Regions from separate parts of the Idiomarina sp. UBA4520 genome, predicted to be linked through region 2. Evidence: predicted binding sites of a transcription regulator. Region 2 holds the regulator's gene; each other region holds the start of a gene.
What was found. The regulator ArgR, encoded in region 2, controls arginine synthesis, uptake and breakdown. The targets are predictions, from matches to a motif close to ANTGAATANNTATTCANT.
Positions count from the first base shown of each region.

Region 1: argC (N-acetyl-gamma-glutamyl-phosphate reductase) is a predicted target of ArgR. The motif match lies at 5,681-5,698, and genes of this name have one in related genera.
Region 3: B3850_RS11705 (aspartate aminotransferase family protein) is a predicted target of ArgR. The motif match lies at 7,501-7,518, and genes of this name have one in related genera.

Region 1 covers NZ_DGMK01000006.1:11,988-22,867, reverse strand. Annotated here, with positions in the region: gene aceB (malate synthase A) at 1-789, opposite strand, end outside; gene B3850_RS02440 (helix-turn-helix domain-containing protein) at 1,079-1,384, shown strand; gene B3850_RS02435 (HipA domain-containing protein) at 1,371-2,765, shown strand; gene B3850_RS02430 (methyl-accepting chemotaxis protein) at 2,802-4,427, opposite strand; gene argE (acetylornithine deacetylase) at 4,504-5,664, opposite strand; gene argC (N-acetyl-gamma-glutamyl-phosphate reductase) at 5,765-6,790, shown strand; gene argB (acetylglutamate kinase) at 6,787-7,524, shown strand; gene B3850_RS02410 (ornithine carbamoyltransferase) at 7,527-8,477, shown strand; gene B3850_RS02405 (argininosuccinate synthase) at 8,474-9,685, shown strand; gene argH (argininosuccinate lyase) at 9,689-10,880, shown strand, end outside.
Region 2 covers NZ_DGMK01000004.1:69,041-79,920, reverse strand. Annotated here, with positions in the region: gene B3850_RS01745 (DUF885 domain-containing protein) at 1-1,416, opposite strand, end outside; gene B3850_RS01740 (Dyp-type peroxidase) at 1,497-2,453, shown strand; gene argR (transcriptional regulator ArgR) at 2,429-2,902, opposite strand; gene mdh (malate dehydrogenase) at 3,088-4,020, shown strand; gene ispB (octaprenyl diphosphate synthase) at 4,417-5,388, opposite strand; gene rplU (50S ribosomal protein L21) at 5,558-5,869, shown strand; gene rpmA (50S ribosomal protein L27) at 5,885-6,142, shown strand; gene cgtA (Obg family GTPase CgtA) at 6,258-7,418, shown strand; gene folA (type 3 dihydrofolate reductase) at 7,433-7,933, shown strand; gene B3850_RS01700 (DUF3718 domain-containing protein) at 8,044-8,418, shown strand; gene B3850_RS01695 (alpha/beta hydrolase) at 8,570-10,030, shown strand; gene B3850_RS01690 (ATP-binding cassette domain-containing protein) at 10,032-10,766, shown strand; gene B3850_RS01685 (ABC transporter permease) at 10,766-10,880, shown strand, end outside.
Region 3 covers NZ_DGMK01000022.1:163,310-174,189, reverse strand. Annotated here, with positions in the region: gene fkpA (FKBP-type peptidyl-prolyl cis-trans isomerase) at 1-456, opposite strand, end outside; gene B3850_RS11740 (WD40 repeat domain-containing protein) at 551-1,543, shown strand; gene B3850_RS11735 (SlyX family protein) at 1,543-1,767, shown strand; gene B3850_RS11730 (phosphoribulokinase) at 1,829-2,731, shown strand; gene B3850_RS11725 (OsmC family protein) at 2,735-3,139, opposite strand; gene B3850_RS11720 (DUF3802 family protein) at 3,182-3,532, opposite strand; gene astD (succinylglutamate-semialdehyde dehydrogenase) at 3,604-5,073, opposite strand; gene astA (arginine N-succinyltransferase) at 5,089-6,114, opposite strand; gene B3850_RS11705 (aspartate aminotransferase family protein) at 6,131-7,333, opposite strand; gene B3850_RS11700 (flagellar brake domain-containing protein) at 7,669-8,373, shown strand; gene B3850_RS11695 (HDOD domain-containing protein) at 8,370-9,542, opposite strand; gene B3850_RS11690 (anthranilate synthase component II) at 9,612-10,193, opposite strand; gene trpS (tryptophan--tRNA ligase) at 10,203-10,880, opposite strand, start outside.

The sequences.
Region 1 (10,880 bases), on a different contig from region 2:
GTGATCTTTTAAGGCGTACAAAATCTCGTGCATCTGAAATACGGCCGGCAGCGTTTCAATAAGCACTGTGGCTCGAATGGTGCTGGTCTTTAAGTTGAATTTTTCTTCTGTAAAGTGGAAAACGTCGGCCCACCACTTGGCTTCGTCGCTGTGCTCGAGTTTCGGCAGATAGTAATACACACCAGAGCCTTGCTGCAGACGTTGCTGATAGTTCAGTAAAAAGTACAGAGCAAAGTCCATGAGCGCCCCTGGAATAGCCTGCCCATTTCGCTGTACGTGTTTCTCCGGTAGGTGCAACCCACGAACCCGGGCAATAAGCAGCGCCGGGTTCTCGCCGACTTTGTAATCTTTGCCGCTGCTGGGGTCGGTGTAAGTCATGCCGCCAGTGTTAGCGTCGCGCAAGTTAATTTGGCCGTTCACCATGCCGTCCCAGGTGGGCGACTGTGAGTCTTCAAAGTCGGCCATGTAGCAATCAACATTCGCGTTCAACGCGTTAATCACCATTTTGCGGTCGACTGGCCCGGTAATTTCCAGGCGACGCTTTTGCAGATCTTTAGGCAATGGGGCAATTTTCCAGTCGCCTTCGCGAATGTCCTGAGTGTGAGGATCAAAGTCGGGAAGGGCGCCGTCGTCATAATAGGCCTGACGTTGCTGGCGCTTTTCCAATAGCTCGTTTAAACGAGGCTGAAACGTATCCACCAGCTCGGCAAGAAACTCTTGATGCTCATCGTTGAATAACGTTTTCGCATTGTTATCAAGCGGCTGACTGAATTGAAATAGATTGTTCATTTTTGAATCCGTTGTTACTGGTTTGTTAACACGGATTCAGAATAGGCGCTGGTCGCACCATTAGTCTAATTTATGCAGTAAATTAACAGTATTCACGAGGGTTATTTTTATGTTGGAGTTAGCTGTGTCTAAAATTTGAGCGGGGCAAGTCTAACTAATCTTTTAAAATACTACTATAATAGAATTAAATAGATTTTTTAATCGCTAGCCTATTAAATTCTATTTAAATTGACTTTTAGGAGCTGTTGTCTAATATTAACCTTAAATTCTATTTTAAGGAAACTTTAGAGTGGCCAATGGTAAAAGTGTCAGGCCAACTCCTATGCCTGACTTAACACAACCTTTCTCAGCAGCGTTGCTGGCTGAGGCTATTACCGCTAAGCGCACGACAATGCATTTACGCTTAGTGGATGTCGCTAAAACGCTGTCGTTATCCAGACAAACTCTGGTAAAAATTGAAAAGGGCGATCCTCGGGTTAATTTTGTCAATGTACTGCGGGTTATGAACTACCTTGGGCTCTCCTTTCGCATAGTGACCGACACTCAACAGCATCAAGATAATGAGCTTAGGGAGCCAGACAGTGACTGGTTTTGACAAACACACGCTCGATGTTTATATCGGTACACAGCAAAAAATTGCGGAGCTTAGCTTGATTGCCGGCACAGAACGCGAGCTTGCCCTGACCTACAATAGCGAATGGCGAGCTAATGGCTTTGCGATATCGTCACACTTGCCTTTGAGCGGCGATTTCGGCCAGCGTGAAGTCCATAATTACTTGCAAAACCTGTTGCCTGAAGGCAAGGGGTTAGATGAGCTGGTATTAAACACAACGGTATCCAGAAATAATACATTTGGGCTTATCCGAGCGATTGGTCAGGAAACCTCAGGCGCTTTGTCATTCCGTCCCCCCGGGCAAGCCGTGGGTGAGACGCTACTGAGGTCTATTTCCAATAATGAACTTGGGGAAAAGCTCGAAAGAGCAAAGTCAGCGGCTGAGCCTATTACCTACTGGGATGGTAAAACGCGTTTATCCGTAGCAGGAGTGCAGGACAAACTGAATTTATTCGAAAGCGGACACGAACTCGGCTTTGCTGAAGGCGAGTTGGCCTCTAATCGTATTTTTAAATTCGAAACGGGTCGGGTGCCCTGTATTGCCGTGAATGAGTTTTTCACGATGACATTGGCGAAACTGTCCGGGCTCAATGTGCCAGAAGTCGATTTCCGGCGCTATGGTGAGACGCCGACTCTGGTTGTTAACAGGTTTGACCGACATTTTGATGCTGAGCATAGGCGTGTTCGCCGACGCCATGTTATTGATGGTTGCCAGGCTGTTAACCTACCGCCGTCCTATAAGTACGAACGGCAATTCGGTGATACCGGCGATGGTATTTACATTCGTGACGGTGTGTCTTTTCCTAAGTTGTTTTCAGTACGCACCAATAACGCGCTTGCTTACCAGACGGCGTTGGTCAAGTGGATGACCTTCAATTTATTGACGGCTAATTACGATGCTCACGGTAAAAATATCAGTTACTTCGTTGGTAAAAACGGATTGGAGCTTGCGCCTTTTTACGATTTAGTGAATGTCGAAGCCAGTATTCAAGAGCTTCAGGGCAGACGAAAGGTGGGGCAGGCAGAAAGCATTCCGACTGAAATTCCTCAGGTCTTCGCCATGTCCATAGGTGAATACGATGCCGGTAACGCAGGCAACTTCAGCAAGCCGATAACCAGCTATATGTTGGCAGACTTTGCAAAAGCCGTGGACTTGCCTTTGACACGCTTACAGCTGCTAATGCAGCAGACATTAGAATCTGTGTTGGGCTCTTTAAATAGTGCCAAAGAGCAGGTGTTGCAATGCGCCATTAACGATGTTGAGAAAGCGCATATAGAGCGCTGTATGTGCGTCATCGCAAACGAATCGAAATGGCTTCAGGAGAGTATTTCAGGATTACCCGAAATGGAAAGCTATGTGTAAGAGAAGGCGGTCGCCCTCTCTTACACATTAGAGAGTTTAAATTTTAAAGCGTTTGACTAATTCGCTCAGACTAACAGCCAAGCGAGACAGCTCGTCACTGGACGCGTTGGTTTGTTCGGCGCCCGACGCGGTTGAGTTCGACAAATCGCGGATACTGACCAGGTTCTTATCAACGTCACGAGCCACATTGGCCTGCTCTTCAGCGGCGCTGGCAATGGAGGTGTTATGGTTGTTGATTTCGCTGACAGCGGTTGCAATAAGTTGCAATGCTTCGCCCGCTTCACGAGCCACATCGAGCGTGCGAGTCGCTCGTTCCATGCTTTTCTCCATGGTTGACACAGAGCGGTCGCTGGACTCATTAATGGCCTTAACCATGTCCTCAATTTCAACGGTCGACTGCTGAGTCTTATGAGCCAAAGAGCGTACTTCGTCGGCAACCACCGCAAAGCCTCGACCCGATTCACCAGCGCGTGCGGCTTCAATGGCTGCGTTCAGTGCCAGTAAGTTGGTTTGTTCGGCAATACCACGAATAACTTCCAATACCTTGGTAATGCTGGTAACTTTTTCTGCAAGTTCAGTTACGTTACTCGACGAGTCACCAATTTCTTGTGACAACTCTTCGATGGCTCTGACGGTTTGGCGAACTCTGTCGTCACCTTGTTGTGCCTGACGGTTTGCTTCTTCAGACGCTTCCGATGCATTTTGTGCATCCTGAGCCACGGTTTCGACAGCGGTAGTCAACTCGTTAACGGCAGTCGCTGCCTGTTCGAGTTCTTCGGTTTGCTGCTGAATAGTGCGGGTCGAATCTTGTGTTACCGAGCTTAACTCTTCAGAGGTTGACGCCAGCTGTTCGGAAGACTCAGAAATAGTACTGATGGATTCGCGCAGCTCGTCACGAGTTTTAATCAATTGTCTCAGTAATTGAGCCGGTTCATCGTTGCCGACAACGTCTATGGTTTGAGTTAAGTCGCGAGAGGCGATGACTTTAGCAAAATCCACAGCGGCGGATATTGGGCTGACGACACTTTTGGTTATCATAATAGCAAAGAAAATGAGTAACGATACGACCGCAATAATCGCAATGATGACAGCGATGTTGGCGCTTTCATGAACATTGGCCGCATTATCGCTTGCATCACTGATTAACGCCATTTCGCGCTGCTGAAGCTGGTCCAATTTAGCCGATATTTCACCACTCAATGGAATTAATGAGTTTTCACGCAGTGATGCGATAACATCAGGAAGTCTTGCATTAACTAACTCTAGAAACTGCTTGTTGAGCTGCCAATATTTTTTATCAAGCGCTTTGTACTCGTTAAACAGTTTTCGTGCTTCAGGGTCTTCGATAAGAGAACTGTATTCTTCCTGGGCTTCTTTTAAACTGGCCGAAGCTGAATCTAATCTATCTAAGTAGCGTTGCAGACGGTTAGGGTCGTTTAAATAGGTGTAAACGTTAGCTGAGTATATGTTGACGTAAAGAAACTCGTTATTTAGTGCATTGACTTTTTCCACTGCAGGCACTTGCTTGTCGGTAATAACATGCATGCGATCGGCAATGGCGCCCATTCTATTGAGAGCAAACAGCCCAAGAACGATAACGAATACGCCGATTAGACCGAATGCCCCAATGGCTCTGGTACCTATAGAAAACTGTCGTAACATGTGATGATCCTTTTACTAACGTTTAAACGACCTGGCATTAATCTAAATCAATGATGCTGCTTGTTTGTATCGGCAGCTAGTCGGAAAAACAATAGCTTTTTAATAACTTTTTTAGTTTTTCTTGAGTCGGTTCAATAGTTTCGGTCAATAAATACTCGTCGGGCTGATGCGCTTGTTTTATTGAACCGGGGCCCATAACTAAGGTTTCGCAACCTAACTCTTGCAGAAAAGGTGCTTCGGTGCAGTAGTTTACGGCCTGCGCTTGTGACTGCGAGACTTTTTCGGCGAGTTGTACCAAGGCTGAGTCGGGCGTTTGCTCAAATGCAGGAACTGGGTGGTGCAACGAGATAAGTTCGACACTGCCCGGATAGCGCTTTTGTATACTTTCGGTTGCTTTATGCAAATGGGCGTAGAGTTCATCGACAGATAATCCGGGGAGCGGGCGCACGTCTAAGTGCAGCTCACAGCAGCCGCAAATACGATTGGCGTTGTCGCCACCGTGAATGTGCCCAAAGTTCATTGTTGGTTGTGGCACAGTGAAGCTTGAATTTGAATATTTATGCTTAAACTCTTCTTTTAATTTCATGAGTGAAGAAATGACTTCGTGCATCAGCTCTATGGCATTGATACCCAGTGCCGGATCGGAGCTGTGGCCGGAGCGACCGATAATGCGAATGACCTCACTCATATGGCCCTTGTGCGCGTAGACCGGACGCATATCTGTTGGTTCGCCAATAATGCAGTAATCCGGATGTAGGTTAGCAAAGCGACTGACTTCACGGGCGCCATTCATAGTGGTTTCTTCGTCAGCGGTGGCCAGAACCATAATGGGTCTGCTTTGTTTGCTGGCATCCAGGTCACTCAACACCTGTAAGACAAAAGCGAAGAAGCCTTTCATATCGATGCTGCCAAGCCCATACCAGCGGTTATTTTTTTCGGTTAACGTAAAGGGATCAAAGTTCCAACGGCTGGCGTCGTAAGGCACTGTGTCGGTGTGTCCTGACAACAATAATCCGCCACTACCGGCGCCGCGCCGCGCCAGTAAGTTGTACTTTCCCTGCTGACTTTTCAGCTCGTTAATTTCACACTCAAAGCCCAGTAATTCCAGCCACTCAGCCAATAAGTCAATGACCTTCTTGTTGCTGGTATCCCATTTAGGAACGGTCGCACTGATAGACGGAATAGCAATCAATTGCTGGTACATCGAAAAGAAAGAAGGTAACGACTGGGCGTTCATAAATATAATTCCTATTAAAAAATAATTATTCACGATTATTGCATAAATATATTAATTCGTTTATTCTGCATTTTTAAGTATAAACAGCAATGGTTTTTTCATGCAGTACCAGACAAAACAGTCACACACCGTCGCCGTGATTGGAGCCAGCGGCTATGTTGGCGCCGAACTCTCACGGTTAATACAGAAGCACTCAGCTCTAAAGCTGTTTGGCTGCTACGTGTCTGAGCATAGCAGTGATGCAGGCACCTTGCTCGGCGATTTACATCCGCAATATGCACATTCTTTAGCTGCACCTTTGCAGCCCTTGTCGAGCGCTGCTAAAGCGGCGATTATTGAACAAGCGGACACGGTATTTTTATGCACGGATCACGCTGTGAGTGTCGCGTTAGCCCCAGAGTTTTTGCAGGCCGGTCTCAAGGTTATTGATTTGTCTGGTGGCTTTCGGCTGCACGATGTAAACCAGTATTCCGAGTTTTATGGCTTTGAGCACAAGCATTCAAACTGGTTAGACAGAGCGGTGTATGGTCTGGCTGAGTGGCACGCTGCAGATATTGCAACCGCACAGCTGGTTGCGGTGCCCGGCTGTTATCCAACTGCTGCATTAATGGCGCTGCTTCCGCTAAAACAAAAAGCGTTGCTTACCGACGAAAAAGTGATTGTAAATGCGGTATCTGGTGTTACCGGCGCGGGACGAAAAGCGTCACTGACCAGCCATGGTGCTGAGTTATCGCTGCAAGCCTACGGACTCTTTGGTCATAGACACACACCGGAAATAGCTCAACAGCTACAACAAGAGGTGCTTTTTACGCCGCATTTAGCGAATTTTCCGAGAGGCATCTTAGCAACCGTTTATGCAACCTTAAATGACACGGTCACTGACGATGACCTTGCCAGCGCTTATCAATGCTATGCGAATGCACCTTTGGTACGTGCGAAAAGCCAAAGCCGTCCCGCTATTAAAAACGTTGTGCAGCAGCCGTTTGTCGATATTGGCTGGCACCGGCAGGGTAACCAGCTCATTGTGCTGTCAGCTATTGATAACTTACTGAAAGGTGCAGCGAGTCAGGCCATTCAGTGCATTAATCTGCAACTGGGACTGCCGGTTGAGGAGGGCTTGCTATGAAAGTCATAAAACTCGGTGGCAGCCTGTTAGAACAACCGGAAGCTTTAAGTGCGTTGTTTCAGTCACTGCAACAAAACGATGATGACATTGTGCTCGTGCACGGCGGCGGAGCGCTGGTACAACAGTGGCTGACAACGGCCGGTTTACAGAGTGAAAAGGTGAATGGTTTAAGAGTCAGCCCTGAGCAACACATGCCCTATATAGTTGGTGGTCTGGCGGGTGCGGCCAATAAAACCTCAATGAAACAAGCTATTACCGCAGGTTTAAAACCTATTGGTTTGACGCTTTATGAAGCGGGCGTTCTTTGTGCTAAACAGTCTGAAAACTTAGGTCAGGTTGGCGTCTGTCAGACTCCGGAAGCTACGCCCGGACTGTTGGCCGACTTACTGATGCATGGCTACCTACCCATTATCAGCTCTATCGGCTTTGGCGAAAACGGCGACTGGTTCAATGTGAATGCCGACGATGCCGCTGTGGCCGTCGCTGCCACCTACAATGCCGACTTGCTGTTGATAACCGACGTTGAAGCGGTGTTGGACGGCACTGGAACCCCTTTAAGCCATCTCAATTCAGAGTCTATTCAGCAACTTACCCAGGCGGGAGTGATTAAAGACGGCATGGAGGTAAAAGTTCGCGGGGCGTTAAGCGCCGCAAAACGCTTACGACGATGTGTGCGAATTGGCAGTTGGAATGTAATGAATAACCCCTTTTCAGGCACACAGATTAGTGAGTAAGTATGATGAAACATTGTTTATCCGGGCTGGAGTTTTCTCCGGCTGACACTTTACAGTTATTGGCGTTAGCGCAAGCGCAAAAAGCGTTCCCCGAAAACTACCAACACACGCTGGCCGGCAAAAGCGTGGTTACCCTATTTGAAAAACCAAGCCTGCGCACGCGACTGTCTTTTGATATTGGTTTGCAGAAATTAGGCGGTCATGCCGTGTACCTGAACGAGCAGGGGCAGGGTATGGGCGTACGGGAAACCGTCGCCGATTACGCAAGAAACCTCTCCTGCTGGGCGGATGCCATTGTCGCCCGGGTGATGTCGCATAGCACCTTAGAAGAATTAGCGCAGCACGCATCAGTTCCTGTGGTGAACAGTCTGTGCGACTTGTTTCACCCCTGCCAGGCACTGGCGGACTTTCTAACTTTGCAGGAGCAGTACGGCAAGCTGAAGGGCTTGAAGTTAGTGTACCTAGGTGACGGCAACAACGTGTCGCACTCGCTGATGCTAACCGCCGCCACAGTAGGCACCGATTGCACCATTATTTGCCCGAAAGGCTATGAGCCCGATGCTGATCTTGTGGAAAAAGCGAAGACTTTGGCGAAGAAGAGCGGCGCCAACATTGTTGTAACGCATGATATTGCTGCGGTGGCAGGCGCCGACGCACTCTACACCGACACCTGGGTGTCCATGGGGGATGACAAACCTCTGGATGAAGTACGCGAGATTTTCCACCCCTATCAAATTAACGCGCAGCTGGTTGAGCACAGTGGTGCCACTTCGGTGCTGCACTGCCAGCCGGCACACCGCGGCTATGAAATTACCTCCGATGTTATGGACGGCCCACTGTCGCGCTGTTTTCAGCAGGCTGAGAACCGGCTTTACGCACAAAACGCCTTATTAACCTTGTTATTAAACCCAACGGCAGCAGTACTGCCAGAATCTATGGAGAAAGCCTCATGAGTCACGTGAAGAAAGTTGTATTGGCCTATTCTGGCGGTCTGGACACCTCGGCCATTGTGCCCTGGTTAAAAGAAAATTATGGCTGTGAAGTCGTGGCTTTTGTGGCTGACGTGGGGCAGGGCGCCGAAGAGCTGGAAGGTGTGGAAGAAAAAGCCAAAGCGTCCGGCGCGTCCGAATGCCACGTAGTAGATTTAAAAGACGAGTTTGTGAAGAGCTACGTGTACCCAACACTCAAGACCGGGGCCATTTACGAAGGCACTTACTTGCTCGGCACCGCCATGGCGCGTCCGATTATTGCTAAAGCTCAGGTTGAAGTGGCTCGTAAAGTGGGAGCAGATGCGTTGGCGCACGGCTGCACCGGTAAAGGGAATGATCAGGTCCGCTTTGAGTCCTGCTATGCCGCTTTAGCTCCTGACTTACACGTGATAGCTCCGTGGCGCGAGTGGGAGCTGAGCAGCCGGGAGTCTCTGTTGGATTATTTGGCGGAGCGGGATATCCCGTGCTCGGCGTCAGCCACCAAAATCTACAGCCGTGATGCGAACGTCTGGCATATTTCGCACGAAGGCGGGGAACTGGAAGACCCATGGTGTGAGCCTACGAATAAGGTCTGGACCCTGACTGTCTCACCCGAGCAGGCACCGGATAAGCCGGAGTACGTTTCGGTGACGATTGCGAGTGGCGAGATTGTGGCGGTGAATGACAAAGCCTTGTCGCCTTTTGAATGCCTGGATGTTTTGAATGACATTGCCGCTAAACATGGCGTCGGGCGCGTGGATATTGTTGAAAACCGTCTGGTGGGCATGAAAAGCCGAGGCTGTTACGAGACGCCGGGCGGCACCGTCATGATGGCTGCCTTGCAGGCTATTGATGAGCTGGTATTGGATAAAACCAGCCGCAGCTGGAAAGCTCAGCTAAGCGAGCAGTTCGCGCAATTACTGTACGACGGGCGCTGGTTTACCCCATTGCAGCATTCGGTGATGGCGGCAGCGGAGTCTCTATGTTCGGCTGCCAGCGGCGACGTGGTGCTGAAGCTCTATAAAGGCTCAGTGACTGCGGTTCAGAAACGTTCTCCGAATAGCTTATACAGCGAAGACTTTGCGACCTTTGGCGCTGACGAAGTCTATAACCAGGCGCACGCCGAAGGTTTTATTCGGTTGTTCTCCCTTCCTAGCCGGATAGCGGCGTTACAGAAGCAACAAAAGGGGTAGATTATGGCGCTATGGGGTGGACGTTTTGCGGCAGGACCCGATGCCGCGTTTCAGCAGTTTAATGACTCGCTGCCTTTTGACTATGTGTTAGCTGAGCAGGATATCACCGGCTCTAAAGCCTGGGCGAATGCGTTGCACAAGGTTGGCGTACTGAACAGTGATGAATGTCAGCAGTTACAGCAGGCATTGAATGAACTGCTCAGTGAGGTGCGAGAAGACCCTGCGGCAGTCGCGGTGGGCGGCGATGAGGATATTCATTCTTTTGTGGAAGCGGCACTGATAGCTAAGGTGGGTGATTTAGCCAAAAAGCTGCATACCGGGCGCAGCCGTAATGATCAGGTTGCTACGGATTTACGCTTGTGGTGCCGTGAGCAGGCCGGAGCTCTGCAACAGTCGTTAAAGCAGACTCAGCAGGCATTGCTGGATCTGGCGCAACGTGAAAAAGACACGGTCATACCCGGTTACACACACCTGCAACGGGCGCAACCGGTTTTGCTGGCGCACTGGTGCCTGGCCTATGTGGAAATGCTGCAACGTGATAGTGAGCGCTTACAAGACGCTACTGATCGACTCAACAAAAGCCCTTTAGGTTGCGGGGCGCTGGCAGGCACAGCCTATGCGGTCGACCGCGAAGCTATTGCCAGCGAGCTGGGTTTTAGTGAAGCAACGCGGAACAGTCTGGATTCAGTATCTGACCGTGACTTTGTAGTGGAGCTGTTAAGCACCGCGTCGTTGTCGATGCTGCATTTGTCGCGCTTAGCGGAAGACTTAATTTTCTACAATTCCGGGGAGGCCGGCTTCATCGAGCTGGCCGATAACGTGACGTCGGGATCGTCACTGATGCCGCAGAAGAAAAACCCGGACGCGCTGGAGTTGGTGCGGGGTAAAAGTGGCCGGGTGGTGGGCTCGTTAACCGGCTTAATGATGACCTTAAAAGCGCTGCCATTGGCCTACAATAAAGATATGCAGGAGGACAAGGAAGGGCTGTTTGATGCCTTTACCACCTGGCAGGCATCACTGGCGATGGTGACCTCGACCCTGAATGGTCTGACGGTTAATCAGGAGGCTTGTCGTAAGTCTGCGCAAGGCGGTTACGCCAATGCGACTGAGCTCGCGGACTATATGGTATCCAAAGGCATTCCTTTTCGGCAGGCGCATCACAACGTCGGTGAACTGGTGCAACAGGCCATTAAGG
Region 2 (10,880 bases):
GTCTTCATAAAAACCCGCTTCCAGCCCTAAGTACTCAGAATACAAACCCCAGCCTTCACCAAACGCGGAAATATAAGTCTGTTGACGGTATTCCGGTAAGTCTTCTAACTCACCCGCAATGGCGTTTTGTAAGTGATGACCCGGTACCGCTTCGTGCAGTGTCAGCGCTTCCATCTGATAAAGCGGACGGCGGTCTAACGCGTAGGTATTCACCCAATAAAAACCCGCACGATCATCTCGGTTGGTTCCTGAATAACGGCCGGTTGTGTACTTAGGCGCAATTTCTTCGGGAACCGGCGCTATACCATAAGGCTTACGTGGTAAGGTTTTGAACAGCTTCGGCAGTTCACCATCCATTTTCTTGGCTATCCAGGCTGCGTAGTGTAGTAACTCTTCTGCTGTTTCCGGATAGAATTGGTCGTCAGTACGCAGAAAGTCAACGAATTCGTCAAAGTCACCATCAAAGCCGGTTGCTTCAATGGCTTCTAGCATTTCACCGCGAATACGAGCGACTTCCTGCAAGCCTATCTCGTGAATTTCGTCAGCGGTCATATCCAGTGTGGTGTAATGCTTAATACGGTTTTGATAAAACGCTTCGCCGTTAGGTAGTTCACTGGCGCCAACGCTTTCGCGAGCATTCGGTAAGTACTCTGTCACCATAAAGGTGAAGTAATCGTCGTAAGCAGGCATGACTTGCTCATCAATCGCTGTCATTGCGTCTGCTTTTAGCGCTTCCCACTCAGTGTCATTGACAAAAGCAGGCTGTTTGGCAAAAGGAGAGAAGTAAACACTTTCACTGGCGTCCTGAACAAGATAAGCCAGAATACTTTCTTCGAAGCCCGCCATAGCCGCAGCGGGCTGTGTGTAACCTTCCTCAATGGCTTTTCTGAGCCAATGGGTTTGTTGCTCCATGTAGCGCGGAATGCTGCGCAACTTCGAAATATAGTTTTGATAATCTTCAACCGAGTTAAATGAGGTATACGACGGCATAAACGCCAGTGAACTGTGGAAGCTACCCTCGGCTGTTAGTGGCATGTAATGCGCATTAAAACGGTATTCGTCGACACGGTTTTTCAGCGAGTAGCGAATCATTGCGTGATTAATTTTATCTTCGTCGCTCAGCTGACTAAGTTTTATAGCGTCCAGTTGTTCCAGCCACTTTGACTGCTTTTCATAGCGAGCTTCCAAGGCTTCCGGTGACATGTCCGTTAGCTCGGTATCGCTGGACTCATTCATACCTTCCCAAATGGTGTCTGCCAACTGGTGAAATTGCTCAGCAACACTCTGTTGTGCAACGTTTTGTTGGGTCGGCTGTTGTGACGTTGTCGTCGCACAGGCCGTTAACCCCATTAAACTTCCAATAAGAATCAGATTACGCATGATTTTTCCTTGCGGTGTCATAACGAATACAGGCATTCTATAATGCCTTTTGCATGAGTTAATGTAAAAAGCAATGCAGCGAACTCACAATAATAATAGTTAAACGGGAGAAAAGGGTGGATAAAGCGCAATCAGGGATATACGCCGAGCCAAATTTGCACGGCTTAACCTTGTTTTGTCATGTCATGAGTGACGATGTCGAGAGTTTACGCCGTAAACTGTCTCGATTCCCGGCTATCATTCAGGACTTAGATGCACGCTTTTCTGAAGCCATGCTGACCGGCTTTGTCGGCATTGGTGCTGAATATTGGGATATCCTTTACCCGCATAAACGACCGCTTCACCTGCAGGCATTCCCCGAGCTAAGCGACGCAGACCGGGAAGCGCCTCGTCATCCTTTTGACTTAGTCTTACATATACGCTGCGACCGATTCGATGCCAATTATTTAGCAGGCAGAACCATTATGGAGTGGTTTGGTTATGACATTGAAGTGGCAGAGCAAATCCGTTCCTTTCGTTATTTAGACGGCCGTGACCTGCTGGGCTTTATTGATGCCCCTGATAACCCAAGAGGTATGCGCAAACGCGAAGCCTCGCTAATAAACGCAGCTGACGACACTGCCTTTGTTGACGGTAGTTATTTGTTTGTTCAGAAAATTCGCTATGACTTACGGCGTTGGGATTACTTAGGCCCGGAAAAGCAGGAGCAGATTATGGGACGAGAGAAAGTCTCCGGCGAGCGTTTACCAGAGGCAATGATCGACGGCGTCACTCATGCTGCTAAAGCGAAACTAATGGATAAGAATGAACAGCCAATACCTTTGTTACGGCAAAACATGCCTTGGGGCGACTTGCGCGAGCAAGGGTTGTTAGGAATGTACTTTTCTCATGCGCCTAAAAGTGTTGTCGAGTGGTTAAAGGCACGTTATTACGCCGATGAGCAGGGGCAATACGACCCGATACTCGATTACTCTCAAGCCGTTTTGAATTCCAGCTTTTTTGTTCCGTCAACGCGTTTTCTCTTAGAAAACAGAGAGCTACCCGTTAATCAGGAAGACGGCAGTACTGACTGATTGGCAAACAACTCTTTGACTTTTTGCAGTGTAAAATCAATGTCTTGTACTTTTACCGGTGCAATAAAAATAGTGTCGTCGCCGGCAATGGTTCCCAGCACGCCTTCTTTTTTACCAACCGAGTCGAGTAAACGGGCAATAAGTTGCGCGGCTCCGGGGCTGGTCCGGATAATTACCATGATATCATTATGCTGAATATCCAGTACAAGCTGGCTTAATGGCGCCTTAGTAGAGGGTACGGCTAAATCAGGCGGTAAACAATACACCATTTCCTGCTTTGCGTTACGGGTTCTGACGGCACCGTACTTACTAAGCATACGCGACACTTTCGACTGGCTAATGTTCTCAAAGCCTTGCTCTTTCAGTACGTTAACTATCTCGCCTTGCGAACCGTAACGTTCTTCACGAAGTAACGTTTTGAAGGCGTCAATTAATTGATCTTTCACCATTATCGTGCCGCTTCCTGACTGTCATTTTATGCTATAATGCGACCAGTTTACTGCATTCTGTGACGCTATTCGAGCTTTGTTATAAAAGGCTCGTCAGTTGTATTTAACAGCGTATTCAAGTACAGTTTTGCACCAAATTCTGCATGTTTATGCAGTTCTAATCGACAAACAAAACGGAGTCTGAGATGAAAGTAGCCGTATTAGGTGCGGCCGGTGGTATCGGCCAGGCATTGTCATTACTTTTGAAAACACAACTTCCAGCAGGTTCAGAGTTATCTTTGTATGACGTTGCGCCAGTAGTTCCAGGTGTTGCGGTTGATCTAAGCCATATCCCTACCGACGTAAAAGTCACAGGCTTCGGTAAAGACGACCTTGCGTCAGCATTAGTTGGCAGCGACATCGTATTAATTCCAGCCGGCGTACCACGTAAGCCAGGTATGGATCGCTCTGACCTGTTCAACATGAACGCGGGTATCGTTAAAAACTTAGTACAAGGCGTTGCAGACAACTGCCCTGACGCTTGTGTTGGTATTATCACCAACCCGGTAAACACGACCGTTCCTATTGCTGCTGAAGTATTGAAAAAAGCAGGTTGCTACGATAAGCGTAAGCTGTTCGGTGTTACCACTTTGGACGTTATCCGTTCAGAAGCGTTTGTTGGCGAACTGCGTGGTCTTAACCCTGAAAACGTAAACGTGCCAGTTATTGGTGGGCACAGCGGTACAACGATTCTGCCGTTACTGTCACAAGTTGAAGGCGTTGAGTTTACTGAGCAAGAAATCAAAGACTTAACTCACCGTATCCAGAATGCAGGTACTGAAGTCGTTGAAGCAAAAGCCGGCGGCGGTTCAGCAACCCTATCTATGGGTCAGGCAGCAGCACGCTTTGCATTGTCATTGCTAAAAGGCCTGCAAGGTCAGGACACTATTGAGTGCACTTACGTAGAAGGTCCTGGCGATAACGCTAAGTTCTTCGCACAGCCAGTACGCTTAGGCAAAAATGGTGCCGAAGAAATTCTGTCTTACGGCAAGCTAAGTGCATACGAACAAAAATGCATGGACGACATGCTTGACGGCCTGAAAGGCGATATCCAAAAAGGCATCGACTTCGCCAGCTAAGCTTTCAGCTATCCGCTCTTGAAAATATTGGGGCAGGCCAGCATTGGCTGGCCATTGCAGGTTATCTTCCGAAAGACGCCTGCAAGTACGTCCCTGTAAGGCTTGGGCAGCGCCATCCTTGGCGCTGCACACTTTCTCCAGATAACCCTGCAATGACTTTTCGCCAATACTGACCTACCCCAACATTTCCACGCTACTTGCTGAAAGGTATGTAGCCTAAAAGGGGCAGGCTGTTGGGTTGCGAGCGTTACGAGTGTTGAAGGTTTTCATGGCGGAGTGTCGAAGGCCATGGATGGCCTTCGTCAAGCCCTCATGGATGAGCTCGTAGCGTCTCCGCCATGAAAACCTTCAATGCTCAAGCGAAGCAAGCCAGCAGCCTGCCCCCCAAGACATTTCTTACGTCACTCGGTCGACTGCCAAGTGGGCTAGGGTCAGCAGGGCTTGTTTGTAGTCGGAGTCTGGTAGCTCGTTTAATGACTGGCGTGCTTGTTCGGCGGCTTCTAATGCTTTCTCGCGAGTGTATTGCAGTGCTCCAGTGCGTTCCATAGCAGTTAGCACGGTTTGTAAGTGCTCGCGTCCGTCGCCTTGCTCTATCGCTTCGCGAATCAGTTTCTGCTCTACATCGTTGCCATTCCACATGGCGTATAACAGTGGTAGCGTTGGTTTACCTTCGGCTAAATCATCACCGGCATTCTTGCCCATTGAGTCGCTGTCAGCTGTGTAATCCAGTAAATCATCTACAAGTTGAAAAGCAGTACCTAAATAGCGGCCGTAGTCCGCCAATTGAGCCGTAAGCTTTTCGTCCTGCCCTGTAAGTACACCTGCTAACTCCGTTGCGGCTTCAAACAGCTTGGCGGTTTTGCCGTAAATGACGTTGAAGTAGCTTTCTTCAGAGGTATCCGGGTCATTACAGTTCATCAACTGTAAGACTTCGCCTTCAGAAATAATATTGGTGGCATCGGCTAAAATGCGCAAGATACGCAAGGAGTCCAAGTCGACCATAAGCTGGAATGCGCGGGTGTAGAGAAAGTCACCCACTAATACTGCGGCTTCATTACCGAATACGGCGTTTGCCGTTTTGCGGCCACGGCGTAAATCAGATTCATCGACAACATCGTCATGTAGTAGTGTTGCGGTATGAATAAACTCTATAATGGTGGCGAGTTTTTGGTGGTCTTTGCCGTCATAGCCCAAGGCTCGGGCGGTTATCACCGTCAGCAGGGGGCGTAGGCGTTTACCGCCGCTATTGACGATATAAATACCCAGCTGGTTGATTAACGCAACGTCGGATTTTAGTTGTTCACCAATAAGCGCATTCACACCCAACATGTCGTTTTTGGCTAATGCGTTAATGGACTGCATATCCATCATAGATATCTGAAATTTACAAAATTTAACGGAAACCAGATGGTACACTAATTCAACGGGCTCGGAAACTCTAAAGGCGGCAAATTAGGGCTTGCGATCGTTGACGGGATTACGTACAATTCGCGCCCTGATTTGAATTTGGATACCCAATTGGGTTGTGGAGAATAATATGTACGCAGTATTCCAAAGTGGCGGTAAGCAGCACCGTGTGTCTGAAGGCCAAATCGTCCGCCTGGAAAAACTGGAAGCAGCTACCGGTGATGTAGTTGAATTCGACCAGGTTTTGATGGTTTCTGACGGCAACGATGTAAACATCGGTGCTCCGTTCGTATCCGGTGGTAAAGTGAAAGCAGAAGTGATTGATCACGGTCGTGGCGATAAAGTTAACATCGTTAAGTTCCGTCGTCGTAAGCACTCTCGTCGCCAACAAGGCCATCGTCAGTGGTTCACTGAAGTGAAAATCACTGGTATCAATAGCTAATTAAGGAGTAACGACATGGCACATAAAAAGGCTGGTGGTTCTACTAAAAACGGTCGCGATTCAGAGAGTAAACGCTTAGGTGTTAAGCGCTTCGGTGGTGAATCGGTTCTTGCAGGTAACATCCTGGTTCGTCAGCGCGGTACTCGATTCCACGCTGGTAGCAACGTTGGCATCGGTAAAGATCACACGTTGTTCGCGACTTCAGAAGGCAAGGTATCTTTCGAAACGAAAGGTAAGAACAACCGTAAATTTGTGAGTGTTATTACTGACTAATAATGCCACATAAACTGAAAAGTTTCGGTTCGAAAGCCCTGCCATTACGGCGGGGCTTTTTCTTATGTGCTAGAATTTTGCACAATATTTAATAAGTGATAAGTAGCAGATTGCGATGAAATTCGTTGATGAAGTAGAAATTCGTGTCGACGCTGGCGACGGTGGTAATGGCTGTATTAGTTTTCGCCGCGAAAAATACATACCCAAAGGCGGTCCTGACGGTGGTGACGGTGGCGATGGTGGTGATGTCTACCTGCAAGCCGATGAAAACTTGAATACGCTTATCGATTATCGATTTGAGCGTTTTCACCGTGCAGAGCGTGGCCAAAATGGTATGGGTAAAAACTGCACTGGTAAGCGGGGCAGCGACATTACTTTACCTGTCCCTCCGGGAACTCGCGCGACCGATATTGATACTGGCGAAGTCATGGGCGACTTGACCAAGCACGGTCAAAAGCTGTTGGTTGCTAAAGGCGGCTTTCATGGACTTGGTAACACGCGCTTTAAAAGCAGTGTGAACCGTGCTCCGCGCCAAAAGACGGACGGTACTCCTGGTGAAGTTCGCAACTTAAAGCTGGAACTGATGTTGCTGGCTGATGTTGGGCTTTTGGGTATGCCTAACGCGGGTAAATCAACGTTTATACGCTCGGTATCTGCCGCTAAACCTAAAGTAGCAGATTATCCGTTCACTACCTTGGTTCCAAACCTTGGTGTAGTGACACCGGCACCTGGCCAAAGTTTTGTTATAGCGGACATTCCGGGGTTAATTGAAGGTGCTGCGGAAGGAGCTGGTTTAGGTATCCGTTTCTTAAAACATCTTGAGCGCTGTCGACTGTTATTGCACTTAGTTGACTTAGCACCATTTGACGAGACAGACCCCGCTGAACAGGCTCGCATCATTATTGACGAGCTTGAAAAATACAGTCCTAAGTTGGCTGAAAAACCACGCTGGCTTGTTATTAATAAAGTTGACTTGGTATTGGATGAAGAAGTCCAGGAGCAAGTTGACGCGTTAGTGAAAGAGTTGGATTGGGACGGTCCTGTGTTCCAAATTGCTGCACTAGAAGGTCGAGCTGTCCAAGAACTTTGTCGCGAAGTCATGAACTATATTGAAACTTTGCCCGTACCCCATATGGAAGAAACAGAAGAAGCGGATCCGGTCGAGTTTAAGTGGGACAGTTATCACGAAGATGTCATGGAAGAGCACTTCGAAGATGACGAGGACGACGATGATGACGACGACGACCATGGCGTCGAAGTTATTTATCAGAAGTAAAAAGGTAATTCTAAATGAAAATATCGCTTGTGGTTGCAATGGCAGACAATAGAGTCATTGGAAAAGACAATAAAATGCCTTGGCACTTGCCCGACGAGCTCCAATATTTCAAAAAAATTACCTTGGGTAAGCCAATTGTTATGGGTCGGAATACCTTTGAGTCAATTGGCCGCCCATTACCTGGTCGTAAAAATATCGTCCTAAGCAGAACTTCTGAAAGTCGTGAAACCCATGACGGCCAAGTGCTTTGGGTTAATGGCCCGCAACAAGCCATTGCAGCGGCAGGACCCGCTGAAGAAGTTATGGTCATTGGTGGCGGAAAAATTTATGAAAAATTTTTACCCCTGGCAGACCGCTTATATGTCACTAAAATAGACCTAAATGTTGACGGCGATACCTTCTTTCCTGATTACGAGGAAGTCGCTGACTGGCAAGAGATAGAAAGGCAAAACTTTGCCGCAAACGACCGAAACTCCAACGATTTTACTACCCTTATTTTCGATAGGAAACGTTAATAAGACGTTATAATTTCAGTCACTTACGTGACTTGCAGCCCATTGCAGAGCGACTCATATCGTAGTATCATCCTGATGAATTTTTGAACAATCTTGTGATGGGGTTTTAGATGAAAGCGATTGTATTAGGCACCTTGATGGCTGCGGTTGCAGTAACTGGCGCAACTTTTTCAAAAAACGCAGAAGCGAACGAATTGGCGTTAAGCCTTTGCACCTACGTTCAGGGTGACGACACCATGCGTATGCGTAAAAAGTTACGTGACTCACGCGTGCGTGTCCGTGACATCTATTCAGGCATCCAGTGTAATGGTCAAAGCTTATTGCAGTTCGCAATGGCAAATGGCTCACAAGACATTGGCGAGTTTATTGTTGGACGTTTATCAGTAGACGAACTGAAAAGCTCTGGTGACTACGAATGGGCACAGTCTAACGGTCACGGCGGCTCGCCGATTGCTGTAGCAATTAAAGAGCGCGCAGGCCTTTAATTACAAAGCTAAAATGAATTACTAAAAACCCGCAAGCTTAGCCTGCGGGTTTTTTTTACATCTTCTAACAATTCTTTCAGTTACTTACCTTTTATTTTTTCCACTTCTCAACGACAATAACTCACTGTGATTCAATTCAACTGGACTGATTATGAAACAGTGGATGCTTGTTTCCATACCGTTGTTGGTGTTGAGCGCGTTTAATAGTAACGTCCAAGCACAACAACAAAAAACTACGGACACAATCGATAATGAGTGCTACCTGCCGGGAATTCAGGAACGGTTGGAATGCGGGATTGTTCAAGTTCCTGAAAACTATGAGAAACCACAAGGTAAGCAAATAGGCTTGCATTACGCGGTGCTTCCGGCAATTCAGGAAGGCGCAAAGTCCGACCCAATGCTGATTTTAGCGGGCGGCCCAGGTCAGGCAGCCACCGAGTTGGCACCGATGATTTCCCGAATGTTCGATAAGGTTCGCCAGAAGCGAGATATCTTGCTGATCGATCAGCGTGGCACAGGGAAAAGTCATCCTCTTGAATGTGATATCAGTCGTCCGGATGAACTGATACGAAGCGACGACGACCAGGATTTAGCTGAGCTAACAGAAGACTGCCTACAAAAGTATTCAGATACCGACACGACCCAATACCACACGGTGAATGCTGTTAAGGACTTTGAAAGAGTTCGAGAGCATTTAGGTGTTCAGCAACTGAACTTATACGGTGGGTCTTATGGAACTCGGGTTGGGTTAACCTACTTACGAGAAGCGCCGGAATCTGTGCGTACTGCTACCTTAGATGCCGTAGCTCCGCCTCAAGTGATAATTGGTCCGTTTGGTCAACATGGGGCACAAGCATTTGAAGCTATGCTGAAGAACTGTGAAGAGCAAGCTGCTTGTCAGGAACAGTTTCCCAATTTAGAGCAAGACTATTTTGATGTTATGTCCGCTTTAGAAAAACAGGACGTACTGCTGGATACGCATGATCCTCTGTCTTTCGAACCTATTACCATAAACTTAACACCCGGGCGTTTTAGTTCTATTGTGCGTATGGCGTTATATCACCCAAATACACGTCAGCTGTTGCCTTATGCGATCCATTCGGCTTCGGAGAAAAACTACAAAGCTGTATTGGGGTTAATGGGCGGCACAATGTCACAAAGCAGTATTTATCTCGGTCTAATGCTATCGGTAGTGTGCAGCGAGGACTTACCTCGTGCGACCGAGCAGCTGCTAGCAGAAGACGGAGACAATCAATTTATTGGTGCCCGCACCGGAGATGCATTCATTGACATGTGCAAGGGCTGGAAGTCGGCGCCGGTGCCATCTTATTGGGCAGAACCGGTCGTTAGTGATAAGCCTGTATTACTGTTGTCGGGAGAGTTGGATCCGGTAACGCCGCCTTCGTGGGGAGAGTTAGCTGCCGACACATTACCCAACAGTAGGCACTTAGTGGCGCCAAATGCAAGCCATACCATTGCAAGCCACACCTGTGCCAACACTCTCATCGCTGAGTTTATTGAAACCGCAGACGTCAGTGCTCTTGACGGTAGCTGTTTGCAGCAGCAACGGTTGAAGCCCTTTGTGTTAAATCAAAACGGAGAGGGGCTGTAAAATGATTAATGTCGATGAACTGAGTAAAACCTTTAAGAGTGTGCAGGCCCTAAACTCGCTGAGTTTTCATGCAAAAGACGGAGAAATCACAGGCTTGCTAGGCCCCAACGGCGCAGGAAAAACCACCTGCCTTCGCATTATTTACGGCTTACTACAAGCAGATGAAGGGAAGGCGGAAATAGAAGGCGTTGATGCTAACGTAAACCCAATGGGCGCGCGCAAAAATTTAGGTATCTTTCCGGATAAATTCGGGCTTTATGAACGTTTGACCGTGCGTGAGCAAGTGGCTTATTTTGCTGAGCTGCATGGACTAAGTGGTAGCACTCTAAAAGAAGCGGTATCTCAAGTAATTAAAAAGCTGGATATTGAAGAGTTGGCTGACCGCCGTACAGGTGGCTTTTCTCAAGGGCAACGCATGAAAGTGGCATTGGCTCAGGCTTTGGTACACAGCCCCAAGCACCTTATTTTGGATGAGCCAAGTCGCGGTCTGGATGTTATGAGTACTCGCATTTTGCGCGATGTGCTTAGAGAACAACGGGCACAGGGAACCTGTATATTATTCTCCAGTCACGTTATGCAGGAAGTCGCTGCACTGTGTGATCGCGTTGTTGTGATGGCCGCAGGAAAAGTAGCGGCAGAAGGCACACCGGAAGAGTTGTGTCAGATGACAGGTGAAGAGCAGCTCGAAGATGCTTTCGTTAAAATTATCGGAACGGACGAAGGAATTGCGGCGTAATGAGTGCATTAACTACCGTATGGAAAAAAGAGTTCCGCGACGCAATACGCGATAAGCGTTCAGTATTTGCGGCAATGTCTTATGCGTTTTTTGGCCCTATGCTTATGGCAGTGG
Region 3 (10,880 bases), on a different contig from region 2:
GGTTTCAGCCGGGCTGTCACCTTCACCTTCTTCCAGCACTTCGTACTGTAAGCCGGACTCAGTCACTTTAACGCCTTCTTTCTTCTTGTTTTCTTCCAGGTAAGCCTGACCTTCTTCAGCCGACTTCTGACCTAAAACGTTTTGGCGCTGCTCCATCACTTCCTGACGCATAGCGTTCAAAATTTCTTCTGCTTCTTCGTCACTCAGCTGAGGGTCGCCTTTAATGGCATCCACGAAACCAGCAATGATGACATCACGTTCAAGAATAAAGTCAGCTTCTTCCTGGCGTTCTAAGTTACGGGCAATAAAGCCACCAACCGATGAGCCCAACGCGTACGCTTGTTTGTCTTTTTCTGTCTGCAACTGAGTGTCGTTTGCCGGAAATTTTTCTTGTGAACAAGCGGCTAACGCCAGGGCGACCGCTGATACTGCCAACGGTTTCATCAGATGTTTCATTGTTTTCTCCAATTATCGTCTTGCATCCTTTCGGACTATGTCATAATAGTGTTAGTGAACAGAACCATACTACACAACCACAGGGGAGTTGCCTATGCCTTTTATGAAGCTTAGCGCTTTACTGCTATTGATATTAGCGGTAAGTGCCTGCCAGCCTTCCCCTGATAAAATTCACAAGAAGGTCCATGCTGAAAATGGCACCTACGCGGCTGACATATCAGACGACGGATCTTACAGTTTAGTGTCCACAGACGAAACCGGGCTGTTGCTATGGCCACGCTACGCGAATAACGCAAAGTATCAGTGGGAACACGAAGAAGGTGAAGTGTCACAAATTATTGATGTCGACATTGCGGCCGACAACAGCGTTGCTGTTGCTGCGTCGCGCTATGAATTCTCTATGTGGGATATGAAAACCGGTGAAAACTTAGGTTTTTGGAGCATTGGTAATGGGCGCATTCAGAAAATTGTTGTGAGCAAGTCCGGTGGTACCGTTGTGTTAGGTAAACGTGACGGCACTCAGGTCGCTTTTAACCCGCAGTCCGGCCGCCGCATAGAGTTTTACGGTCATACCGAAGCCGTCAATGCGCTGGATATTTCACCCAATGGTTTTTATGTACTCAGTGCATCTAACGACTACACCGCCATTTTATGGGACACTCGCAGTGGCCAAATTGTGCACCGCTGGGAGTATGAAGGTCGTATGACGCAAGTGGCACTTCACCCCAGTGGCAGGTATGCGTTTGCTGCCGACTCTACGGATAATGCAGTTATTCGAGCATTGCCCGGTGGTGAGGAAGTGAGCCGACTGAAGTTCCCTGACCGGCAGCGTATTTTTAGCGCAGCCCGCTTCAGTGAGTCAGGAGACTACTTAATCACCGGCGCCCCTTCGCGTCGCATCGCCATTTGGAACACGGCTACGGGTAAACTGTTAAGTGACTGGCGAGTCGACTTACGAGACGGTGGACGTCCAAGTAACGCGTCGGTTTTAGCAGTGGTTTTCGACGAAGCTGAGAATACCGTCGTCAGCGAAAGCTCAGCAGGTCTGGTTGAATGGTGGGAAATTGACTTAACAGGCAGTAAATAATGGATTTAAAGAAAATCGAACAACAAATGGCAAACCTGGAAATGCAATTGACCTTTCAGGAAGACACCATTGAATCATTGAATAAGCTCGTCACTGAACAAACTCAGCAAATGACAGAAATGCAACGTCAAATTCGGTGGCTGGGTAAGCGCTTAAAGCAAATGCAGGAGCAGAACTCCGACAATTCTGATCCCGCAAAAGAGCCGCCACCACCACATTACTAATATTGATCTTGCGGGCTAAGCAACGTATAACAACTGTTCTGTTTTAGTTTGCGGGAATGTTATGTCATCAAAGCATCCAATCATTGCGGTCACCGGCTCATCAGGCGCCGGAACCACCACAACAGGCCAGGCTGTTAGACACATCTTTCGTTCGTTAGATGTAAGTGCTGCCTTTGTGGAAGGTGACAGTTTTCACCGCTACTCCCGACCGGAAATGGACCTAGCCATTCGCAAAGCTCAGGAGCAGGGGCGGCACATCAGTTATTTTGGCTCTGAAGCCAATGACTTTGACCGCTTAGAGTCGCTGTTTCGCTCGTATTCACAAACCGGCCAGGGCAAAATTCGACGTTATTTGCACAGTTTTGATGACGCTGTGCCTTACAACCAGATGCCAGGCACCTTTACTCCCTGGGAAGAGCTTCCGGAAAGCACCGACGCACTTTTCTACGAAGGCCTTCATGGCGGTGTTTGTGGCGACAGTTATGACGTTGCACAGTATGTCGACTTACTTATCGGCATGGTACCCATTGTTAACCTAGAGTGGATTCAGAAGCTCATTCGTGACACTTCAGAGCGCGGTCACTCAAGAGAGGCGGTCACCACCAGCATTGTTCGCAGTATGGAAGACTATATTCACCATATTGTGCCGCAGTTTTCACGTACCCATATTAACTTTCAGCGCGTTCCCACAGTAGACACGTCCAACCCATTTAGCGCAAAAGACATCCCGTCGCTGGATGAAAGCTTTGTAGTCATTCGTTTTCGTGGCATAAAAAATGTAGACTTTCCGTTTTACTTACAAATGATAGAAGGTTCATTTATGTCGCGTACCAATACTCTGGTCGTGCCGGGAGGGAAAATGGCGTTAGCAATGGAGCTTATTTTAACGCCATTGATTGAGCAAATTATGGATAGAAAGAACCAAGTTCGCCGACAAGTCGACTGGATCTCAAGCCAGCAATAGCCTTTAAGCTTCCTCTATTCGATAGCTATGAGTGATGTTGACTGAGGCTTCCAGCATTTTAGCCACTGAGCAGTATTTGTCGGCTGACAGTTTGACCGCACGCTCAACATGACTTTCGCTGACGCTTTTACCAACCACCACAAACTCAATATGAATGTCTGTAAACACTTTGGGCGTTGAATCAGCGCGTTTACCGGAAAGCTCGCAGTAGCATTCGCTAAAGTCCTGACGGGCTTTTTGCAGAATACTGACAACATCGACCGAGGCGCAGCTGCCCGCAGACATCAAGACCATTTCCATTGGGCTTGGCGCTTTGCCAGGAGAATCCCCATCCATAATGACCTGATGACCGCTGCCGGAGGTAGCTACAAACGTCATGTCCTCATGCCAGCTCACTTTTGCGTTCATCGTATTATCAGCCATTATTGTTCCTTGTCGTTTTCAGTAAGGTTATACGCGATACTCTCGCAGATGCTCGTCAAACAGGTTTTTCACCAGCCCGACAAACTCATCTATGAAAGCTTCCTGTTCTGGAGTTGGATGAGTATCCAATACTTTGGAGAGAACTTCTTCTAAGTCATAAACAATAGTATCTGTTTCGCGAACAATATCGAGCCGCTGCTCCTGACTCAGCTCATTTTGCTCAAAAACCGCCATCATGCTCATGGAAAGCTTTTCTTCCATCAAGTCTCGCAAGGTGTAGTCTGCGGTTTTTTCCTGCGCGCTTTGGTCAGAAAATAACGGTAATTGCCCCGTTAAGTACTGAATCAGCTCAATGTATCCGTCGGTTTCTACTATCATCTGACTCTCTTTACGTATGCGGCTGGACAATCATTCAAATTGCCCAACCGCTAAAGTAGCACAGATTGTGACTAGAATTTAAGTCCTGGTGCCAATGACTCAGGTAATGTCATGGTATCAGCTTCAACCGAAGCAACAGGGTACGCACAGTAGTCAGCCGCGTAGTAAGCGCTTGCTCTGTGATTACCACTGGCTCCAATACCACCAAATGGCGCAGCGCTGCTCGCACCTGTAATTGGCTTGTTCCAGTTCACAATGCCTGCCCGAATATGCTTAAAGAAGTAGCGATAGGTCTGCTCGTCATCACAAAGAACACCAGCCGACAAGCCATAACGCGTGTTGTTTGCTTCTTTAATTGCATCATCAAGCTCTTTATAACGATACACCTTTAACAGCGGACCGAAGTGCTCTTCGTCTTCAAGACCTTCAACACCCGTGACATCAACAATACCTGGTGTCACAAAGCCTTTTTTAGGGTCTTCCTGCTTCATACGAACCAGCGACTTGGCACCTTTATGCAAAAGCTCATTCTGTGCATCGACCATTTCGCCGGCAGCTTTAGCAGAAATCATTGCGCCCATGAATGGCTGAGGTTCTGCCTCATAGTCGTCAACCAGAATATTTTCAGTGACTTCGACTAAGCGTTTTAGTACCGCTCGACCTTGTTCTGAGTCTTCAATAAACAGGCGGCGCGCACAAGTACAGCGCTGGCCTGAGGTAATGAACGCAGACTGCACAATGTTGTGAACCGCAGCGTCAATGTCCGCAACATTGGTCACTAACAATGGGTTATTACCGCCCATTTCCAGCGCTAAGATTTTATCCGGACGACCACCGAACTGTTTATGCAGTAGGTGTCCGGTATTCGATGAGCCGGTGAAGTACAAGCCGTCAATTTGAGGGTGTGCAGACAGCGCCTTACCCGTTTCAACTTCGCCTTGCACTAAGTTAAGAACACCAGCAGGTATACCCGCTTTTTCCCAAAGCTTAACGGTTTCCTGAGCGACCATAGGCGTTAGCTCACTGGGCTTAAAGACAATGGTATTACCGGCAATAAGTGCTGGTACTATGTGTCCGTTTGGCAAATGACCTGGGAAATTATAAGGACCATAAACGGCAACAACACCGTGCGGTTTATGGCGGATAAAGGCTTTCGCGCCTGGCATTTCATTTTCAACCGTGCCCGTACGCTCATTATAAGCTCGCTCTGAAATTGCTACTTTGCCCATCATAGCGCCAACTTCTGTACGAGTTTCCCAAACCGGCTTACCGGTCTCTTTTGCCATGGTACGCGCTAAGTGCTCTTTGTTTTCTTCCAGTAACTCTGAAAACTTTTTACAAATAGCCAAGCGCTCGTCGACAGACTTTTCAGCCCATTCCGGAAACGCTTGTCGAGCAGCCATAACAGCCTTTTCCACTTGGTTCGCGCTGGCCGATTCACCCGACCAAATGACTTCGTTACGAGCCGGGTCAACAGAATCGAATTTTTGGCCTTCGCCTGCTTCCCATGCTCCGTTAATAAACTGAATACTGTTTGTCATAAATTTAACTCCTGCTTAAAGTGCGACAACTCGAACGTCGTCGCCGTCACTTAAATGCATTTTTTCGGCTTGCTCGTTATCGAGAATCAGCTCATCTGCACCTTCTGCTAACAACAGTTTGGTGGCTCGAAAGTTTTCAAGCTGAGTATTACAGACAATATGTGGCACCGCTGCTTCAACTTCAGGCACTTGTTCTTTAACACTCACAGTTACCACTTTGCTGTTTCTTACACTGTTTAAGTTGCAGACCTCGGCTTCTACCGTTGGACCAGCATCAAAAATATCGACAAAGCCACGGAAACGGAAACCTTCCGACTCCAGCAATTTAAGCGCTGGTCGCGTGTTGTCATGTACTTTTCCGACAACCGCACGAGCGTCTTCACTCAACAAGTTCGTGTAAATTGGAAAGCGTGGCATTAGCTCAGCAATAAAGGTTTTATCGCCAATACCGCTTAGATAATCCGCTTTTGGAAAATCCATGGAAAAGAAATTATCTTCTAGCCAAGTCCAAAACGGCGAGTCACCATTGTCGTCGGAAACCCCACGCATTTCTGCAATCACCCAGTCGCTGAAACGCTGCTTAAACTGGGCCAAAAATAACATACGGAAACGCGACAACGTACGACCATTCATGTTGTGACGGTATGGTTCGCGCAAGAACAAGGTGCACAACTCTGACACCCCCGTGTAGTCATTACACAAGGTCAAAGTTTCCAATGCATTATAGATATTAAGTTTTTCTGAATGATGCACGACTTTACCGAGACGGTAATGCCAAAATGCTTCATCCAGACCCACCGCAGCTTCAATACCGCTAACACCCGCGATGGTTCCGGTTTCGGTGTCTTCCATCACAAATAGGTAACTTTCATCACCCGGTGTTTCGACGTTCTCTTTTCGAAAAGCCTTTTGGGCACGATCAATACGGCGCTCTAGTAGCGACTGGTCGACGGGCAACGAGGTAAACCCGTGACCTGACTCAATCGCACACTGATACAAGGCTTCGTAATCTGACGGCTTAATGGGTCTGATTAGCAACATAAAAACGCCTCAGTAATTAACCGGCAACCTGAGCAACAGCTTTTTCAAAGCGTTGCAGGCCTTCTTTGATATCGTCTTCAGAAATAATGAGCGCTGGCGTGAAGCGCACAACATTTGCGCCTGCAATTAACACCATAACGCCATGCTCTTGACCGGCTAACAAGAATTCACGCGCTTTACCTTCGTATTGCTCGTTAAGTGCCGCACCCAACAAGAGCCCCTGACCACGAACTTCACTGAAGACGTTATACTTTTCATTGATGCGCTGCAGTTCTTCTTTGAAAAGCTGCTCGCGCTTTTTAACGCCATCCAGAGTTTCTTTGGTGTTCACAATATCGAATACCGCTTCAGAAACAGCACAAGCCAACGGGTTACCACCGTAAGTACTGCCATGCGTGCCTGGCTTCAGGTGCTCGGCAATTTCTTTGGTGGTTAGCATAGCGCCAATTGGGAAACCGCCGCCCAACGCTTTAGCAGAAGTCAAAATGTCAGGTGTTACGCCTAATTGTTCATAAGCATACAAAGTACCCGTGCGGCCAAAGCCTGTTTGAACCTCATCAAAAATGAGCAACGCGTTGTTCTGGTCACACAATTCGCGCACAGTTTTTACAAACTCGACGTCCGGCGCTACCACACCACCTTCACCTTGTAGCGGCTCCATCATAACGGCACAAGTGTCGTCAGAAATAAGCGCTTTCAACGCTTCAGCGTCGTTATAGTCAACATGCTCAACAGCGCCTGGTTTTGGACCGAAGCCGTCTGAGTAAGCCGGTTGGCCACCAACAGTTACCGTAAAGAAAGTACGACCGTGGAAGCCTTTAGTAAAAGCAATAATCTTTTGCTTATGTTCACCGTGCTTTTCAATCGCCCAACGGCGTGCCAGTTTTAGTGCTGCTTCGTTCGCTTCTGCACCAGAGTTTGCATAGTAAACACGGTCTGCAAAAGTTGCGTCCGTTAACTTCTTAGCAAGACGAATAGCCGGCTCATTAGTAAATACGTTGCTTAAGTGCCACAACTTTTGGCTTTGCTCTTGCAACGCTGACACCATTGCCGGATGGCAGTGACCCAAACAGTTAACAGCAATACCGCCAGCAAAATCTACATATTCGCGGCCGTCTTGATCCCACACGCGGGCGCCTTCGCCTTTAACCGGGATCATTGACGCTGGGTTGTAGTTTGGAACCATAACGTCGTTAAACATTTCGCGATTTACTGCCATTTTGTCTGTCATTACTCTCGTCCTTATCGCTCATGCGAATTAACAAAGGTGTCAACAAATGAATGTCTTGAAAAGGGCGCTATTATGCCAAAATTTGACCAGCTTGTCTGTGTTAATTCCTTTCAAAAGCCTTTTCATATCAGCATTTGGGGATTTATTGCGTTTTAACTGAATAGTTATGCTTAAGCGTGAATAGTCACTGAATCTTTACTCACACTTTTTCTGTAAATTTCTTTTTGTAAAATTTATTAACAACTCTGTATCATGAATTGCATTGCAATTTTTACCGTCTTCTTTTAGCCTGAGACTATTCGTATACAACTTCGGCAGATGTTATGGAAAAAGAGACATCGACACTACCAGAATCGTCGCAGCCTCATATGAAGCTCAATTACTTGCGCCCTGGCGATATGATAGATGTTGAATTTGCATCCGCCACCAAAGTGCGCACCAAACTGCAGCTCATTGGTTTTGATAGCGGTCGTTACCTTTTATTAAAACAACCTAACCCGAAAACCGATGGAAGCTACGTTGACGTTCTGTATGAAGGCAACCCAGTTGTTGTTCGTCTTGTCATAGAAGGCGAAGCCGGCGAGTGTATCGCTTTCAAAAGTAAGATACGGGCAGTAACTAACTTTCCTTTCCGGCTTGTTTATCTCGACTACCCTAAAGAAGTTGAGCAACGGGCGCTACGGGCGCAAAAACGCGTCAGCACTCACATTCCCGTTGATGTAACTTCCGCTGCTGTTCAAGCAGACGCCCGTAAAAAACTTGCCAGTGGCGTTATTGTGGATATTTCAACGGCAGGTTGCCGCATACTGTTCAAAGCACAGAGTAACGCAGGCAATGTGACGCACATGAACATTAAAATAAACATTGGCTCTGGCTCTCAACGAGAACCGTTAACTCTGTCCGGCCAAATTATGAACCAACGTAAAGAGGTTGGGCGAATTGGTATCGGCGTTCGTTTCACCGATCCGGAAGAACATATAACAGAAGTGTTTAATCACCTGCTTATCGACACCGACTTCGAGTGTTAGTCAGGAACAATAATTGGTGGGCGTTTTAAACTAACGTTGTTCAACCTGGCCACCGTTTCCGCCGACACCGAATACTTGTTCAGTATGCGTTTGCCTTCTTCCAGGCTTGCTAAATCAACTTCTCTCATCATACGAAATTCGCAATACGCATTAGCCTGTGCCAATACCTCAGCATAGTCTGAGTCGTACTTAGGTGTTGTTCTATTCGCCTGAGTAAAAGCAAGTAAGTGCTTACTAACTGGCACCCGTTTTAAACCCCAGCCCTCAGCAACCAGATAACTCACTTCTTTGTCTTTCTCTAACATTAAATCACGCAGGAAATGTTCGTCAGGCGTTAACTGCACCAAAGCGTTATGACGCTCCGGCGACTTGTCATTAACTGAGGCCATTGCAAACTCTCGCTGCACTTCATCAAACAACTTCAGATACAACTTAGTTAGTGCAATTTTGCCCAGTTCGTGAAACATACCCATGGTGTAAGCCAATATGGGATCTTTTAGTTTTCTCTCAACCGCAATGTTGTGTGCGGCAATAGCGGTACCTAATGAGTGTTCCCACACCTTTCGACGGAACAAAGTGAACGGATGAGTCGATGGCGGTAGCCAGTTTTGCATGATGTAGGCAGGTGCCAGCAAACGGAGGTTTTCAGTACCCACAAAGCTCATCGCTACCCGCAAGTTATCGAGCTTTACCTGCTTATTGCGATCAATAAAGGGTGGCTGGTTAACGGTTCGAAGCAACCCCGTATGAAACCAGTCCATCCCCTGAACAAGGGACTCAATACGGCGCATAGACGCTGCTTTTAAGCTAAGCGTATCTAACAATTCGGGAAGTTTTTCGGGTAGAGGTATTAGGCGCTCTCGCACATAGTCGCCGTCTTCTATGGTTTCTAGTGCGCGATGATAAATTTCTTCATGCAGCTCTTCTGAGACCCTATCGGAGAAGCGTTGGCGCGCCTGCGCTTTTCGGTCACGCTCTTCGTAGTTTAAACGCTCTACCTCTAGTAGCTTACGACGTTGCTCTTTTTCTTCATCTTCGACCCCATCGGCTTTAGAACGGGCTTTACGAGCAAACGGAAAACTAATGAGATAGTTAATAAACCGTTTCTCCAGCCTTAGTGCGGGGTCTTTAGAACCACCTTCCGTGGTATTTGAGAAAAAGTGAAACATCGATGTTCGCCTATGAGTTTTAAAACAGCTTAAGTATCGGCGATTTCAGCGCCTGTCAACAGTTACTAATTATCGTATATAACGTAAAAAATTCGCTAATAGATTATGGCCTTGCGTGGTCATAACCGATTCAGGGTGAAACTGAACACCAAAAAGCGGCCATTTTTTATGTCGAATAGCCATAATCTCCCGCTGTCCTGTCTCACTTTTGGTTTCGGCATCTACGACAAACTCTTGAGCTAATGTGTCAGGTTCAACAACCAACGAGTGATACCGGGTGACTTCCATCGGGGTTGGCAACCCCTCAAACAATCCCTGACTGTTGTGTGTCAGGTTAGATACTTTTCCGTGCATCACCTGTTCAGCACGCACCACCGTTGAACCAAACACCTGCGCCAGAGCTTGGTGACCCAGACAAACGCCTAAAATCGGAAGCTTGTCTTTAAAGGCGGAAATAGCATCCAGCGACACGCCCGACTCATTGGGTGTGCATGGGCCTGGAGAGATAACTAAAGCCTTTGGATTTAAACGATTAATCTGAGCTACGCTTATTTCGTTGTTGCGGAAAACCTCAACCGACTCACCCAGCTCGCAGAAATAGCGAGCCAGGTTATGAGTAAAAGAGTCAAAATTATCAATAAGTACAATCATGTACCGGCGTTACGCCTCTGGGTAGGGCACAAATCCAACGGCGTTATAAACATCTTTTAAGGTTTTTGCGGCAGCTTCGCGCGCTTTGTCGGCGCCTTGCTTCATGACACTTTGCAAAAAGGCCTGATCATTACGCATCTCATGGTAGCGCTGCTGAACAGGTTCAAGCATAGCAACTACTGACTCCGCCACATCGACTTTCAAATGCCCGTACATTTTACCTTCGTATTCAGGGACCAACTCGTCTATCGACTTGCCTGTTGCGGCAGACATAATGCTCAGCAAATTGGATACGCCCGGCTTTTCGGCAGGGTCAAAATAAATACGTGCTTGCTCGTCCGAGTCAGTAACCGCTTTCTTAATTTTCTTAAGAATTTTCTTGGGCTCTTCCAACAGACCAACAAAGTTATTTGGGTTGTCATCTGACTTCGACATTTTCTTGGTTGGATCTTGCAGCGACATAACCCGTGCGCCTACTTTTGGAATCATAGGCTCAGGAATCGTGAAAATATCACCGTACAAATTGTTGAAACGCTCTGCGACATTGCGCGTCATTTCCAAGTGCTGCTTTTGGTCGTCGCCCACCGGTACTTCATTTGCCTGATACAACAAAATATCAGCCGCCATTAGTGCAGGGTACGTGAACAAACCCGCATTGATATTATTCGCGTGACGTTGTGACTTGTC